2 regions of the Halopseudomonas sp. SMJS2 genome follow, and region 2 is predicted to be linked to the other one. Evidence: riboswitches for the same ligand, from Rfam matches in the RefSeq annotation. Region 2 holds a riboswitch; the other holds the start of a gene.
What was found. A riboswitch is a leader RNA that binds a small molecule or an ion and turns the genes downstream of it on or off. The one in region 2 is predicted to bind cobalamin.
Positions count from the first base shown of each region.

Region 1: linked by a shared signal. The riboswitch ahead of QAO71_RS12145 (TonB-dependent receptor) and the one ahead of btuB (TonB-dependent vitamin B12 receptor) in region 2 are both predicted to bind cobalamin.

Region 1 is NZ_CP123445.1:2,560,043-2,566,749, forward strand. Features, by position in the region: gene QAO71_RS12120 (PepSY domain-containing protein) at 1-1,068, shown strand, start outside; gene QAO71_RS12125 (hypothetical protein) at 1,065-1,253, shown strand; gene QAO71_RS12130 (D-glycerate dehydrogenase) at 1,268-2,233, opposite strand; gene QAO71_RS12135 (CBS domain-containing protein) at 2,351-2,788, opposite strand; gene QAO71_RS12140 (2'-5' RNA ligase family protein) at 2,868-3,518, opposite strand; cobalamin riboswitch at 3,641-3,853, shown strand; gene QAO71_RS12145 (TonB-dependent receptor) at 3,967-5,847, shown strand; gene QAO71_RS12150 (ABC transporter substrate-binding protein) at 5,853-6,707, shown strand, end outside; gene QAO71_RS12155 (iron ABC transporter permease) at 6,704-6,707, shown strand, end outside.
Region 2 is NZ_CP123445.1:1,458,966-1,465,672, forward strand. Features, by position in the region: gene chrA (chromate efflux transporter) at 1-1,160, opposite strand, end outside; gene QAO71_RS06885 (DUF2058 domain-containing protein) at 1,191-1,721, opposite strand; gene QAO71_RS06890 (DUF2897 family protein) at 1,774-1,950, opposite strand; tRNA gene QAO71_RS06895 (tRNA-Asp) at 2,117-2,193, shown strand; gene QAO71_RS06900 (DUF411 domain-containing protein) at 2,267-2,713, opposite strand; gene QAO71_RS06905 (heavy metal-associated domain-containing protein) at 2,744-2,989, opposite strand; cobalamin riboswitch at 3,205-3,445, shown strand; gene btuB (TonB-dependent vitamin B12 receptor) at 3,564-5,378, shown strand; gene QAO71_RS06915 (hypothetical protein) at 5,410-5,985, shown strand; gene cobO (cob(I)yrinic acid a,c-diamide adenosyltransferase) at 5,982-6,593, shown strand; gene QAO71_RS06925 (cobyrinate a,c-diamide synthase) at 6,590-6,707, shown strand, end outside.

The DNA.
Region 1 (6,707 bases), 1.1 Mb from region 2:
ACCGGCCTGCCGCTGATCTTCCATCATGAAATTGGCCATCTGCTGGGCACCGAAATCGAGGCGCCCGAGATGCCGGCGGATACACCGCATATCAGCCTGGATCGGATACTGCAGATCGGCGAGGCACGCCATCCCAGCCAGGGCGGCATGTTCATTTCCCGCGAGCCCGATGACGACAGGGTCTGGTACCTGACCATGGCCGACACGCCGACGTCCACCAGCGGCCTGCATCAGGTGGCCATTGACGCCCGCACCGGCGAGACCCTCGGCGAGCCGCAGCTGGAAAGCGGCTTCATGTATATCGTCAATTCTCTGCACATCGACCTGTTCGCCGGCCTGCCGGGGATGTTGTTTCTCGGCCTGATGGGCGTCTTGCTGCTGATCTCGCTGATATCCGGCGCGGTACTCTATGCCCCCTTCATGCAGAAACTGGCTTTCGGTGAGGTCCGGCGCCAGCGCACCAAGCGACTCAAATGGCTGGACCTGCACAACCTGCTGGGCATCGTTACGCTGGTATGGTTTCTGGTGGTCGGCGCTACCGGGGTACTCAACGCCTGGGCCGATCTGATCGTCAAGGCCTGGCAGAACGACCAGCTCAGCACCATGCTGGCGCCCTACCACGGCCAGCCGCCGCAGGAACGCGGTTCACTGGAAGCGGCTGTGCAATCCGCCCGCGCCTATCTGCCGGACATGCAGATCCAATTCGTCGCCTTTCCCGGCACCAGCTTCTCCAGCCCGCATCACTACGGCGTCTTCATGCATGGCAATCAGGCATTGACCGCCCACCTGTCGCAACCGGTGCTGGTCGATGCCAGCACTGCTCAGGTGACCGACAGCCGGCCCCTGCCCTGGTATTTCAACGCGCTGCAGTTATCCCGGCCGCTGCACTTCGGTGATTACGGCGGCAAGGCGTTGCAGATCATATGGGCGGTGCTGGATGTGCTGACCATCATCGTGCTGGCCAGCGGACTCTATCTATGGCTTGCCAAACGCGGCAGGCGAAAAGCCGGTGCGTCCGCTCTGGCCCGCACCAACCAGTCTTCGGCCGACGCGAGGCTACAGCCATGAAAGGCACTAGCAACTCGGCAATGCAAATCTGGCGCTGGCCCGTATTGTTCGGCACAGTCAGCGCCGCCGGGCTGATCGTCGCCCTGCTGGGGGATGGCTGGTATGACGTACTGTCCTGCCTGGCGCTGGGGCTGGTCGCCGCCGCCGGCATCTGGCTTGGCGCCGTTGCGCGGGCAGAGCCCTGAACGGCGCGGTCTGATCAGCCTGCTCGCACCTGCGGGTTGACCATATGCCGGGGCGTCTGCCCGAGCAGCGCCCGTTCCAGATTCTGCACCGCCAGCTCCGCCATGACCCGACGCGTCTCATGTGTGGCCGAGCCAATATGCGGTACGCAGACCAGGTTGGGCAGCGCGAACAGCGGTGACTCGGACAGCGGCTCCTGCTCGTAGACATCGAGCCCGGCGGCACGGATCTGTCCGTCGCGCAGCGCCTCGATCAGGGCTGCCTCGTCAACCACCGGGCCGCGGGCGATGTTGACCAGAATGGCGCTGGACTTCATCAGCGCCAGTTCACGTTGGCCGATCAGCTTGCGGGTACGCTCGCTGAGCGGAACGACGACACAAACAAAATCGGCCTCGCCGAGCAGGTCATCAAGGTCGCGAAACTCAGCGCCCAACTCCTGTTCCAGCTCCGGTTTGCGGCTATTGCTGGTGTACAGCACCGGCATGCCGAAACCGAAATGGCCGCGCCGGGCAATCGCCGCGCCGATATTGCCCAGGCCGATAATGCCCAGCGTCTTGCCATGCACATCGCAACCAAAATACTCCGGCCCCAGCCCGCCCCGCCAGTTACCCTCGCGCATCCAACCGTCCAGTTCGACGATCCGCCGCGCAGCCGTCAGCATCAGTGTCATCCCCAGGTCGGCAGTGGTCTCGGTCAATACATCGGGAGTGTTGGTCAGCAGAACGCCGCGCTCATTCAGATAATCCAGGTCGTAGTTGTCATACCCGACCGAAATACTGGAAACCACTTCCAAGCCTGAAGCCGCAGCAAGCTGTGGGCGGCCAAGCTGCCAGCCGGCACCAATCAGGCCGTGTACCGGACCGGCAGCCAGCGCATCCGCCAGCTCGCTGGCTGCACTCAATTGAACGACATTGAAGTTGGCTGCCAGACGCTCGATCAGATCCTGAGCAAGACGATTGAATATCACGACGTTCTTTTTCACAACACAGCCCCCTGGCGTTTAAATCCCGCAGTATAGCTGTTCGACCCGCCACCCCATCGGGATGTTCGGGCCCACCGCGCAGCCGCGGCCCCGAAACGGGACGCGCCAGTCGGGCCGCTACACCTCGCCGCGGATGTACTGCTCCAGCTGCTGGATCAGCTCCTGCTGCTCGGCGATGGTCTCCTTGACCAGGTCACCGATCGACACCAGCCCCACCAGTCGCCCATCTTCCACCACCGGGAGGTGGCGCAGGTGAAGGTCAGTGATCAGCGAGAGGCATTCGGACACGCTCTGCTTCGGTGTCACGGTCGTCACCGGGCTGCTCATGATTTCGCGTACCATGGTGCCCACCGACGCCCGCCCCTTGAGCACACATTTACGAGAGTAGTCGCGCTCACTTATCACGCCTATCACCTGACCGCCCTCGGTGACCGGCAGCGCGCCGATATTATGCTCGGCCATCAACTGCAAGGCCCTGAGCATCGTCTCATCCGCCCCGATGGTATGCACCTGCTGGATCTGCTTGGTCTGGATAACCTGGGCCACGGTTCTCATCTGCTGCTCCTTTTATTTTCTGGTCCGGTGATAACAGTCAAGGATCAATCAAAGCGGCAGGCAAGGCCAAAAGGGTATTTCATGGACTATTGGCCTCCTTATTGCTGACAGCTACCCGCCACTGGCATTCCAGCGGCCCCAACATGTCACGGCTGCTGTAAGTCGCATACTCCAGGCATTCCACCGCTAGCGGTAAGGTGTCCGGTATCACCAATGATTGCAACCGCTGGCGCAGCTCTGTGGCACTGATCGCTCGGCGATATAACCCCAGGGTGATGTGCGGCACGTAGCTAGTCTGCCGAATTTCCCTACAGCCTGCCCCCAGCGCCTCGCGCCAGCGCGACAAGTGGCCCTGCAGGTCGTCCACTGTCAGAAAGGCTGCGCTGGCAAAGCTATCCGGCGCGCCTATGCGTAGCTCGCAGGGCGGCAATGCCAACCGGTCGAGGCCCGTCAGTTGGCGCTGCAGCTGCGCTGACGTGAAATCGTCGTCGTACCTGACACTTTGCCCTTCGAAACCACAGACAAACAAGGTGATATGCGGCTGCCGCCGGCTGGGATGCAACAGGTCCGCCAGCGAGGCCGTGAGCTGGTCGATATGGGCCAGCGCCCGGGGACAGTTGATCGGGATCATCCAGATCGCATAGCGGCTGCGGCCACGGTGCCACTCGGTGTAATCACGCAGCTGCGCAACGGTGGTCTCGGCAAAAGGGACGGTATCGGATAACAGCATGCTCGGCGGCCAACAACGATGGCGAAGATGCGGGCAGTATGCCCTGCCCGCCCGGCGCACTCCAGCCGCAGCTAGCCCTGTGCCATCCGGTCGCTTGTGTTTCCCCGATCAGGGGCATAAGATGCGCCGCTATTCATGCAGGTGTGCCTGATATCAGGCATGAAACGGAAAGCCGGTGCGCTCGCTCAGGTCGAGCAATCCCGGCACTGCCCCCGCAACGGTAATCGACCCCGATCATGGATCGGCGTCCGCTCAAGACCACTGTGCCACGGCATGGGAAGGTGAGCGGATGGGCGTCGAGAGTCCGGAGGCCGGCCCGCATGCAATATCGACTGGTGTTGCGGAGGGCATCACCGTCAAGTGCCGTGCCGGTTTGTCTGTTATCTGCCCCGTCCGCACTTGCTTATCTGCCCTCCTCGAAAGTCATCCGACCTTTTGAGGATTCATAATGAAACTGTCCCGCCTTGCCCTTGCTGTCGCCCTGGCCCCGAGCCTGACTCTGGCTGCCCAGCCTGCTTCCCATGAACAAGCGCTGAAACTCTCCGACACCCTGATCACCGCCAACCGCGATGTGGAACAGCGCAGCGACAGCAGCGCCGCCAATACGGTGTTCACCCGTGCAGATATCGAACGGCTGCGCCCGGCCAGCGTGCCACATCTGCTGACCCAGGTGCCGGGCGTGCAGGTCGCCAATTATGGGGGCCGCGGCGCGACCTACGGCCTGTATATCCGTGGCACCAATACCAGCCAGACCCTGGTGCTGATCGACGGTGTGCGGGCCGGTTCAGCCACCATGGGCGGAGCCGCCCTGCAGTTTCTCAGTGTCGACCAGATCGAGCGTATAGAGGTGCTGCGCGGCTCGCGCTCAGCGATTCATGGCGCGGACGCCATGGGCGGGGTTATCCAGATCTTCACCCGCCGAAGCGAGGGCGAAGGCCTGCGCCCCTACGCGCGCATCGCCGGTGGCAGTGACAGTACCTGGGAGCGCAACCTTGGTCTCTCCGGCGGCAACGAGCGCACGCGCTTCAATTTATCCGCCGGGTTAGAGGAAACTGCCGGTATCGATCGCACCCGCACTTCTTTCGCCAGTGACGCGGATGATGATGGTTACCGCAACCGCTCCTTGGCGCTGAGCCTGAGTCACCAGTTCACCGATGCATTTGAAGGTGGGTTCACCGTACTGGATCAGCGTGGCAAGACCGAGTTTGATAACCCGTTCGGTAACTGGGGCGCTCCAGCTGCTCCCTATGACGAGTACATCATCAGCACCAGCACGCTTTGGTTGGATGGGCGTATCAATGATATCTGGCGCAGCCGTATCGAACTGGGCCACAGCGAGGACAAGCAGGAGAACTTCGACAAACTGTTTCCCGGCAGCACGGTGAATAACAGTTATCGCGATTCGCTGAACTGGCTCAACACCCTGACCCTGGGCAATGGACACAGTCTGCGTCTGGGCGCTGACTACCTGAATGACAAGGTACGCAGCAGCAATGATTTCCAGGTCAGCAACCGGGACAACAAAGCGGTATTCGCCCAGCACAGCTTCCAGGGAGCGCGCTTCGGTACCGAACTGGGCATGCGGCATGACGACAACCAGCAGTTCGGCAACGAAAATACCTTCAACGGTGCGTTGAGCTACCGGCTTGATCCGGATAACCAGTTGATTCTGTCCTACGCCGAAGGCTTCCGGGTACCGACCTTTGCCGATCTCTATTGGCCCTTCGATGGCTTCTATGGCGGCAACCCCGAACTGAAACCGGAGAAATCCCGCAGCTATGAATTGCAGTGGCGCAGCCAGCTTGCCCCGACTACCCAGTTGGAAGCCTCGCTGTACCGCACCGACTTCCGTGACCTGATCGTTACCACCAGCGATTTCAGCACCGTGGACAACATCAATCGCGCCCGCGTCAATGGCTTCGAAGCCACTCTGAAGCAGGAACTCTTCGGCTGGCAGGGTGATCTGGGCATCAGCATCATCGATCCACGCAGCCGTGAAAACGGCCACACCTTGCCGAACCGCGCCCGACGTACCCTGAACCTGAATCTGGATCGCCAGTTCGGCGATATCGGTGTGGGCGCCAGCTTTACCGCCGTCAGCAGCAGTTACGGCAACGGTGACAACACCACCGAGCTGTCCGGGTACGGCGTACTGGATCTGCGCGCCAGCTGGCAGGCCAGCAGCGAAGTGGCCTTCGACATGAAGCTTGCCAACGTAATGGACAAGGACTATAGCCGCTTGATGTATACCCATGCCGGACAGGGTTACGGTTACCGGGAGTTGCCCTTCACCGCTATGCTTGGAGTCACCTGGACCCCTGACCTCTGAATGGAATGACTACACACCCCCGCCATCAGCTGCATGCTGAACGCTGCTCCTTTGCCTCGGCCCTCACCGCTCGGGCAGGGGGGCGGCTGCGCCGGTGGGTGCTCTGCCTGGCAGCGATCCTGCTGCCAGTTGGCTTGCCTGCATTGGCAGCGACGCCTGAATCACCCCAACGCATCGTCTCCCTCGATCTATGCATGGACTGGGCATTGGCTCATCACGCCGATCCGGCCCGGGTGGCTGCACTGTCGCCTATGCATCTGCGCTACCCGATCCACTGGATCGACGCTGGCTGGCCTGCCCATGACGGCTCGTTGGAACAGGTGGTAAGTCTGCAGCCCGACCTGGTGTTGGCCGGCCAGTACAGCGCCCTGCTGCTGCGCGAGCGTATGCGAACCCTGAATTATCGAGTGGAGATACTGCCATTACCCACTACGCTGGGGCAGGTGGAATCCTATGAGCGCCAATTGCTGGAGCTGATCGGTCGCAACCCTGACCTCGCGCAACCGGCACCCGTTCGCCACACGCCACAGCCCGACGCCAAACGCCTGTTGCTGCTCGGTTCGAACGGTATCGGTACTGGCCGTGATACCTTCGAGCATCAAATCATCGAACAGGCCGGCTGGCGCAACTATCTGACCGACTCGGGGCATGTGCAACTGGATCTGGAACAGATCGCCAGCGATCCGCCGGACGCCATTCTGTTCGCGGCCCCCGAGCACCAGGCGCTGGCCAACCGCTTTGCCGAACATCCGGTGCTGCGCCGCAGCATCCCGGCTGACGGCTGGCTCACCACCGACTACTGGCGCTGGCAATGTCCCGGCCCCTGGACCTGGGACCTGATAAGGCAACTCAATCAATGG
Region 2 (6,707 bases):
GGCGGCAGTTTCCAGAATACCAATGCAACGAGCGCAGCCAGCGCCAGGGCGAAGCTCTGCGGCGTAGTAATGGCGCTGGTCCACACCGGCTGATACAGCGCCGCCAGCAGCAGGCCCACCACCGCAGCATTGATACCCGCCAGCGCCGCCCGGGTGCGGGGGCTGTGACGCAGCTGCGCCCAGAACGGCAGCGCACCGATCACCAGCAGAAACGATGGCAGGAAGATCGCCAGCAGGCAGATCAGCCCAGTGACCCAGCCGGGCGGGCCGAAATCCATCGCCGTGCCGAGGAAGGCGGAGAAGGTAAACAGCGGACCGGGCACGGCCTGGGTTGCGCCATAGCCCGCCAGAAAGGTATCGATATCCACCCAGCCGGGTTGCACCGTTTCCGCCTCCAGCAGTGGCAACACTACATGCCCACCACCGAACACCAGTGAGCCTGCTCGATAGAAGCTGTCCACCAATGCCAGCATCTGGCTGGGGATCAGTGTGACCAGCAGGGGCAAGCCAAGCAGGAGAAGGAAAAACAGCGCCAAGGCCATCGAGCCGGTTCGACGCGTGATATGGACTGGCAATTCATCCTGCTGTTCATCTGTGTCGGGGCTGACGAGCAAGAGACCGAGCAAACCGGCAATCAATAGAATCAGCGGCTGGCTCCAGATGAAGGGCAGCAGGAGCGCCGCAATGGCGCTGCTGGCCATCAGCGTGATGCGCAAGCGGTCGGGGCACAGAGTGCGGGCCATGCCCCAGACGGCTTGAGCGACGACCGCTACGGCCACGACTTTCAGCCCCTCCAGCATGCCGGCATTCAGGCTGTTCTGGTAGGCCAGCGAACTGGCAAACAGTATCAGTACCAGAGCCGAGGGCAGGGTGAAGCCGGCCCACGCCGCCAGCGCACCGCGGTAACCGGCGCGGGACAAGCCCAGCGCCAGGCCCACCTGGCTGCTGGCCGGGCCGGGTAGGAACTGGCAGAGAGCGACCAGGTCGGCGTAGCTGCGTTCGGCAAGCCAGCGACGGCGTACAACGAACTCCTCGCGAAAGTAACCCAGATGGGCCACGGGGCCGCCGAAGGAGGTCAGGCCCAGACGCAGAAATATCAGAAATACCGACCAAGGGCTGCGATCAGTGTCGGAAGAGCGTGCGGGCGCAGCCTGGGTCATGCCATTTCTGTCCGGTCTGGTTGGGAGGGCTTACCACATGAGATCGTCAGGTACTTTGAAATCGGCATAGGGATCATCTTCTGCAGCCTGTTCGGCTTCCACCTTGGCAATGATTACTGGCCAGTGGGGCGCACGTTCGGCGACTTTCTCCGCGACGTCCAGCGGGATGATTTCGAAATGCCCGGAGAGCCGTACGATACCCAGCTTGCCGCGGCTGAGCTTGCCGAACTGCTCCTCGGTGACGTAGATCTTCTTGATCTTGTTCTTGGCCACGAACTGGTACGCGGTTTCCCCGCCGCTGCGGTCCAGTTTGGCCTGCTCGATCAATTGCTTGGCCTGGGCTTCGCGCTCGCGACGGGCGGTCTCCTCCTGGCGTTGCAGGTTCAGCTGGCGATCGCGCTCGGCCTTGTCGGCACGTGCCTTCTCCACCGCGGCTGCGGTGTCATGTACCTTTTCCGGAGTGTTCTTGGCGGCCTTCTTCTTGGCGCGTTGGGCCTGCTTGAGTTTCTTTTCGTCGACCAGTCCGGCCTTGAGCAACTGGGCTTGCAGTGAATTGACCATACTGTGGAACTACCTGTTACGCGGCTAAAAATGAGAGTGACGCATTCTAGCATCAGTCCTGTTGCTTCTCCCGCCTCTCTTGCGCTTCGAGTTCAGCTTGCCGGGCTTTGATGCGCTTCATCTGCTCATCGCCGATCGGCATCTTGTTGGCGGTCTTGCGCAACATATACAGCCCGCCGATGACAGTAGCAAGAATGATGATAATGAAAAGCCAGCCGATGCCAGACATGTCGAGCTCCTTTGTTGGAAGGTCTGCTCTCAGGATGGTTAATGGATGAGCGTATGGCAAATAAAAGCGATATGGTTGAAGGCGAGGCTTGACTTAATCTGACGAAATATTAGAATGCGCGCCTGCTTCGATGACAGGCACATGAGTGTCGGTGTCGGACAGATGCGCAGCGGTAGTTCAGTTGGTTAGAATACCGGCCTGTCACGCCGGGGGTCGCGGGTTCGAGTCCCGTCCGCTGCGCCATATACAAAGCCTTTGATCAGTGATGGTCAAAGGCTTTTTTCGTTTCTGGCGGCCGGAGCCGCCAGGGGCTGACTCAGTTGCCGGGGTATTCGGCGACGACTTCGAGTTCGCCTTCCTTGGTCAGTCCGACCACCTGATAAGGATCCTGGCGGTCGCCGTATTCCATGCCGGGCGAACCCATCGGCATGCCGGGCACGGCGATGCCCAGCAGATCGGGCCGTTCCTTCAGCGCCAGTACCTGGGCAGCGGGCACATGGCCTTCGATGAACTGACCATTGATCACGGCGGTATGGCAGGAGCCGAGTTGCGGTGGTACGCCCAGTTCCTGTTTCACCGTCGCCATGTTGGCTTCGACATGGTCGTTGACGCTGAAGCCATTGCTTTCCATGTGTTTGATCCAGTCCTTGCAGCAACCGCAGTTGGCGTCACGGTGCACGTCAATGGTCAGACTGTCGGCGGCCTGGGCAAAGCCGCCGATCAGCAGGGCAGTAAGAGCTATGAGACGTAGTCTGGTGCGCATTCCATATTCCTCGTTGGTATTTATCGTTGATCAGCTGCAGCCGCCGCAGCAGGTGGTGTGGCCAGCATGCGCGCCAGCCGCCGCAGCAGGGTAGCCGGCTGCGTCCAATGCGCTGATCAGCGCTGCACTGTCGGCACTTCCGGCAACCGTGACCTTGCTATCCTCGAGGCTGACCTGGACGTCAGTCACGCCGGCGACAGCCATCAGCGCTTCGGTGACATGTTTAACACAATTGTTGCAGGTCATTTGCTGAACATTGAATTGAAGAGAACTCATGATGGCGCTCCTTGTGCGTGACATGCTCGAATTTTCAACCCTGACACGATGGCAAGGTCAACCCGGCTCCCGACTTTTTTTGAGCGTCTAAAATGCCTACGCTTTGCCTTCTACCGAATGAGTGGAATCTCCACGGCCCCATCGGTTGACTCTCCCGCTGGCGCGTGAATTCGGGCGCTGGCGGGGGCGCCTTTACTTACCTGTGAAAACCTCTTAGTCTTCCACCCGCTTCAGGTTCCTGCCCGGTATTGCCCGGCAGGTTAAACAGGGAAGCCGGTGCGTCTGTTCCAGACTATCCCGGCGCTGCCCCCGCAACGGTAAATGAGAGTCGGATTACCTCAAGGTACTATCTGACAGATGATTCAGCACGACCACTGTGCCTGCACGGGAAGGTCGAATCATCGGATATTCATCCGCTCATGAGCCCGGAGACCGGCCTGTCGCATATCACAGCAGTGCGGCGGGCTCTGCGGGTGTAGCGTTTTCATGCTGGGTCTGAAACCGTCTCCCCAACTCCGTTCGCCGACTGCATAACCAGCCATGCCGTACGGGTGAGTACGGCGACGGAGCACAGATGAAGTTTGCACGCACCTCCCTGGCGATGGCCCTAATGGCCACGGCCGCTTTTTCCCATGCCGAATCCCTTTCCCTGGACAACCAGGTCGTTACCGCCACCCGCACCGGGCAGTCCCTGGGTGCCAATCTGGGCGCGGTAACGCGACTGGACCAGCGCGCCATCCAGCGCCTGCAGCCGACCGATATGCTGGATCTGCTGCGCCGTACTCCGGCGCTGAGCATCGTCAACAATGGCGGCGCGGGCAAGTCCAGCACCTTTGGCATTCGTGGCAGCAGCAGTGACCACGTGCTGGTGCTGATCGATGGGGTGCGTATTGGCTCGGTTACCAGTGGGAGTGCCGCGTTGCACAATCTGCCCATCGAGCAGATCGAACGTATCGAAATCGTGCGTGGGCCGCGTTCCAGCCTGTATGGCTCCGAAGCCATCGGCGGCGTGATCCAGGTCTTTACCAAGCGCGGTACCGGTGGTGATCCCAAACCTTGGATGTCGCTCACTGCCGGCAGCCGGAACCACCATGGGGGCAGTGCCGGTGTCTCCGGCGGCATCGGGCAAGGCTGGTACAGCGCAGCGGTGACCAGTCTGTCCACTCGTGGCATCGATGCCCGGCCTGGCCGTGGTGATCCGGATAACGATGGTTACCGCGAGCTCTCCGGCAACCTGCGCGCCGGCTATCGTTTCGACAATGGCCTGGAGCTGGAAGGCCATGCGCTGGAATCCCACTCCCATAGCGACTTCGACTCGGGCTACAAGGCCAACAACGACTCGAAGCTGAAAACCCACGGGCTCAATGCCCGCTTCTCACCGCTCGAACCCTGGCGGGTGACACTGCAGGCGGCGCGCAGCGAAGACAAGAATGACACCTTCAATGGCAGCACTTTCAACAGCCGTTTCGATACCCGGCGCGACAGCCTGGGTTGGCAGAACGATATCGATCTTGCGCCTGGCCACCTGCTGACCCTGGGTTTCGACCACCTGACCGATGAAGTCAGCAGCAGTACGAACTACAGCGAGAACCGCCGCACCAACAAGGGCTACTACGCCCAGTACCTGGGACAGCGTGGTGTGCATGAATGGCAGCTGAGCCTGCGTCATGACGATAATGAACAGTTCGGTCGCTACAACACCGGCAGCATCGCCTACGGCCTGAGCCTGACCGACAACCTGCAATGGGTGGCCAGTTACGGCACCGCATTCAAGGCCCCCACTTTCAACCAGCTGTACTACCCCGGCTTCGGTAACCCGGATATCAAGGAAGAAACCTCGCGCAATATCGAAACCGGATTGCGGGGCGAGCACGATTGGGGTAACTGGGTGGTCAACCTGTTCCGTAATGAAGTGGAAGATCTGATTTCCAGCGTGAATCTCGGTGGTGGCATCTATCTGTCGGAGAACATAGACAAGGCGGTGATCAAGGGAGTGGAGTTCGAGATTGCCAGCCACTGGCTGGGCTGGGACTGGAGCAGCAACCTGACCCTGCAGGACCCCGCCAACCGCAGCTCTCGCCCGGGGCAGGGCGATCTGCTGGCCCGCCGGGCCGAGCAGATGTTCAACCTGGATATCGACCGCCGTTTCGGCCGCATTGGCGTCGGCGCCGGTCTGCATGCCGAAGGCCGACGCTGGGATAACGCCGCCAACAGCAACGAGCTGCACGGCTACAACACCGTCGATCTGCGCGCCGAGTACTGGTTCAGCCATGCCTGGCGGCTGCAGGCGCGCATCAGCAATCTGTTCGATACCGACTACGAGACCGCTGCGAGCTATCAGCAGCCGGGGCGCGCAGGCTATCTGACGGTGCGTTATCAACCCTTGTAACAGTAAGACCACATCCACAGGAGAATGACATATGTTGGCACTATCCAAGCGCGGTCAGTTGGCCGTCGGTATCGTTCTGGTGCTGTTGATGGCCATCACCCGGGGCAGCCATTTCAGCACGGTCAATCTGCCCGGCGCATCCTGGGCGGCGTTCTTCCTGGCCGGTGTGCTGTTGCGTCCGCGCTGGGCCTTTCCGTTGCTGTTTCTGCAGGCGGTGTTCATGGATGTGATGACCGTCGGCTGGAACAGCGCAGGGCATCACTGCATGACGCTGGCCTACTGGATGCTGCTGCCTGCCTATGGCTCGCTGTGGCTGGGCGGTCGGCTGTACGCTGGCTGGCATCGTGAGCAGCCGATCAGTCTGCTGGTGCTGGCCGGAGTCATGGCTGCCAGTGCGCTGGTCTGCCAGACCTTCTCCAGTGGCGGCTTCTACTGGTTCTCGGGGCGTTATCCCGACCCGACTCTGCTCGGCACCGTCGAGCGTCTGGCGAACTACTATCCCAAGTACCTCGGCTCGCTGGCCTTCTATGTGGCCATCGCTGCGGTGCTCTATATTGGCTGGCAGCTGCTGGCCCGCCAGCGGCTCGCCGAGGGCCGCAAGGCATGAGCGAATCCAACGAACGGGATGAGCGCCACCGCCAGCGCATGCAGCGCAAGAAGGCGGTGGTCGATGAGAAGATTGCCCTGGCCCGCGAGGAGCGCGGGCTGCTGCTGGTGCTGACCGGCAACGGCAAGGGCAAGAGCAGCTCTGCCTTCGGCATGGCGGCGCGCGCCCTGGGTCATGACATGCAGATAGGCATCGTCCAGTTCATCAAGGGTGCTGCCAGTACCGGGGAGGAGCATTTCTTCCGTCGTTTCCCGGAGCAGGTGCGTTATCACGTGATGGGTGCCGGTTTCACCTGGGAAACCCAGGATCGCCAGGACGATATCGTCAAGGCGCAGGCGGCCTGGGCGGTAGCGGTGGAACTGATGCGCGATGAGAGTGTGTCGTTGGTGGTTCTCGATGAACTGAATATCGCGCTCAAATACGGCTATGTGCAGCTGGATCAGGTGCTGGCCGATATCGCCGCCCGCCCGAGCCACCAGCATGTGGTGGTGACGGGGCGTGGTGCACCGCCTGGACTGATCGAGGCAGGCGATACCGTGACCGAGATGGGTGTGGTCAAGCACGCCTTCAAGGCGGGTATCAAGGCACAGAAGGGAGTGGAATTCTGATGAGTGCACAATGTCCGGCATTGCTGATCGCCGCGCCTGCCTCGGGGCAGGGCAAGACGACGGTCACCGCCGCGCTGGCGCGGCTGCACAGCCGTAATGGTAAGCGGGTCAGGG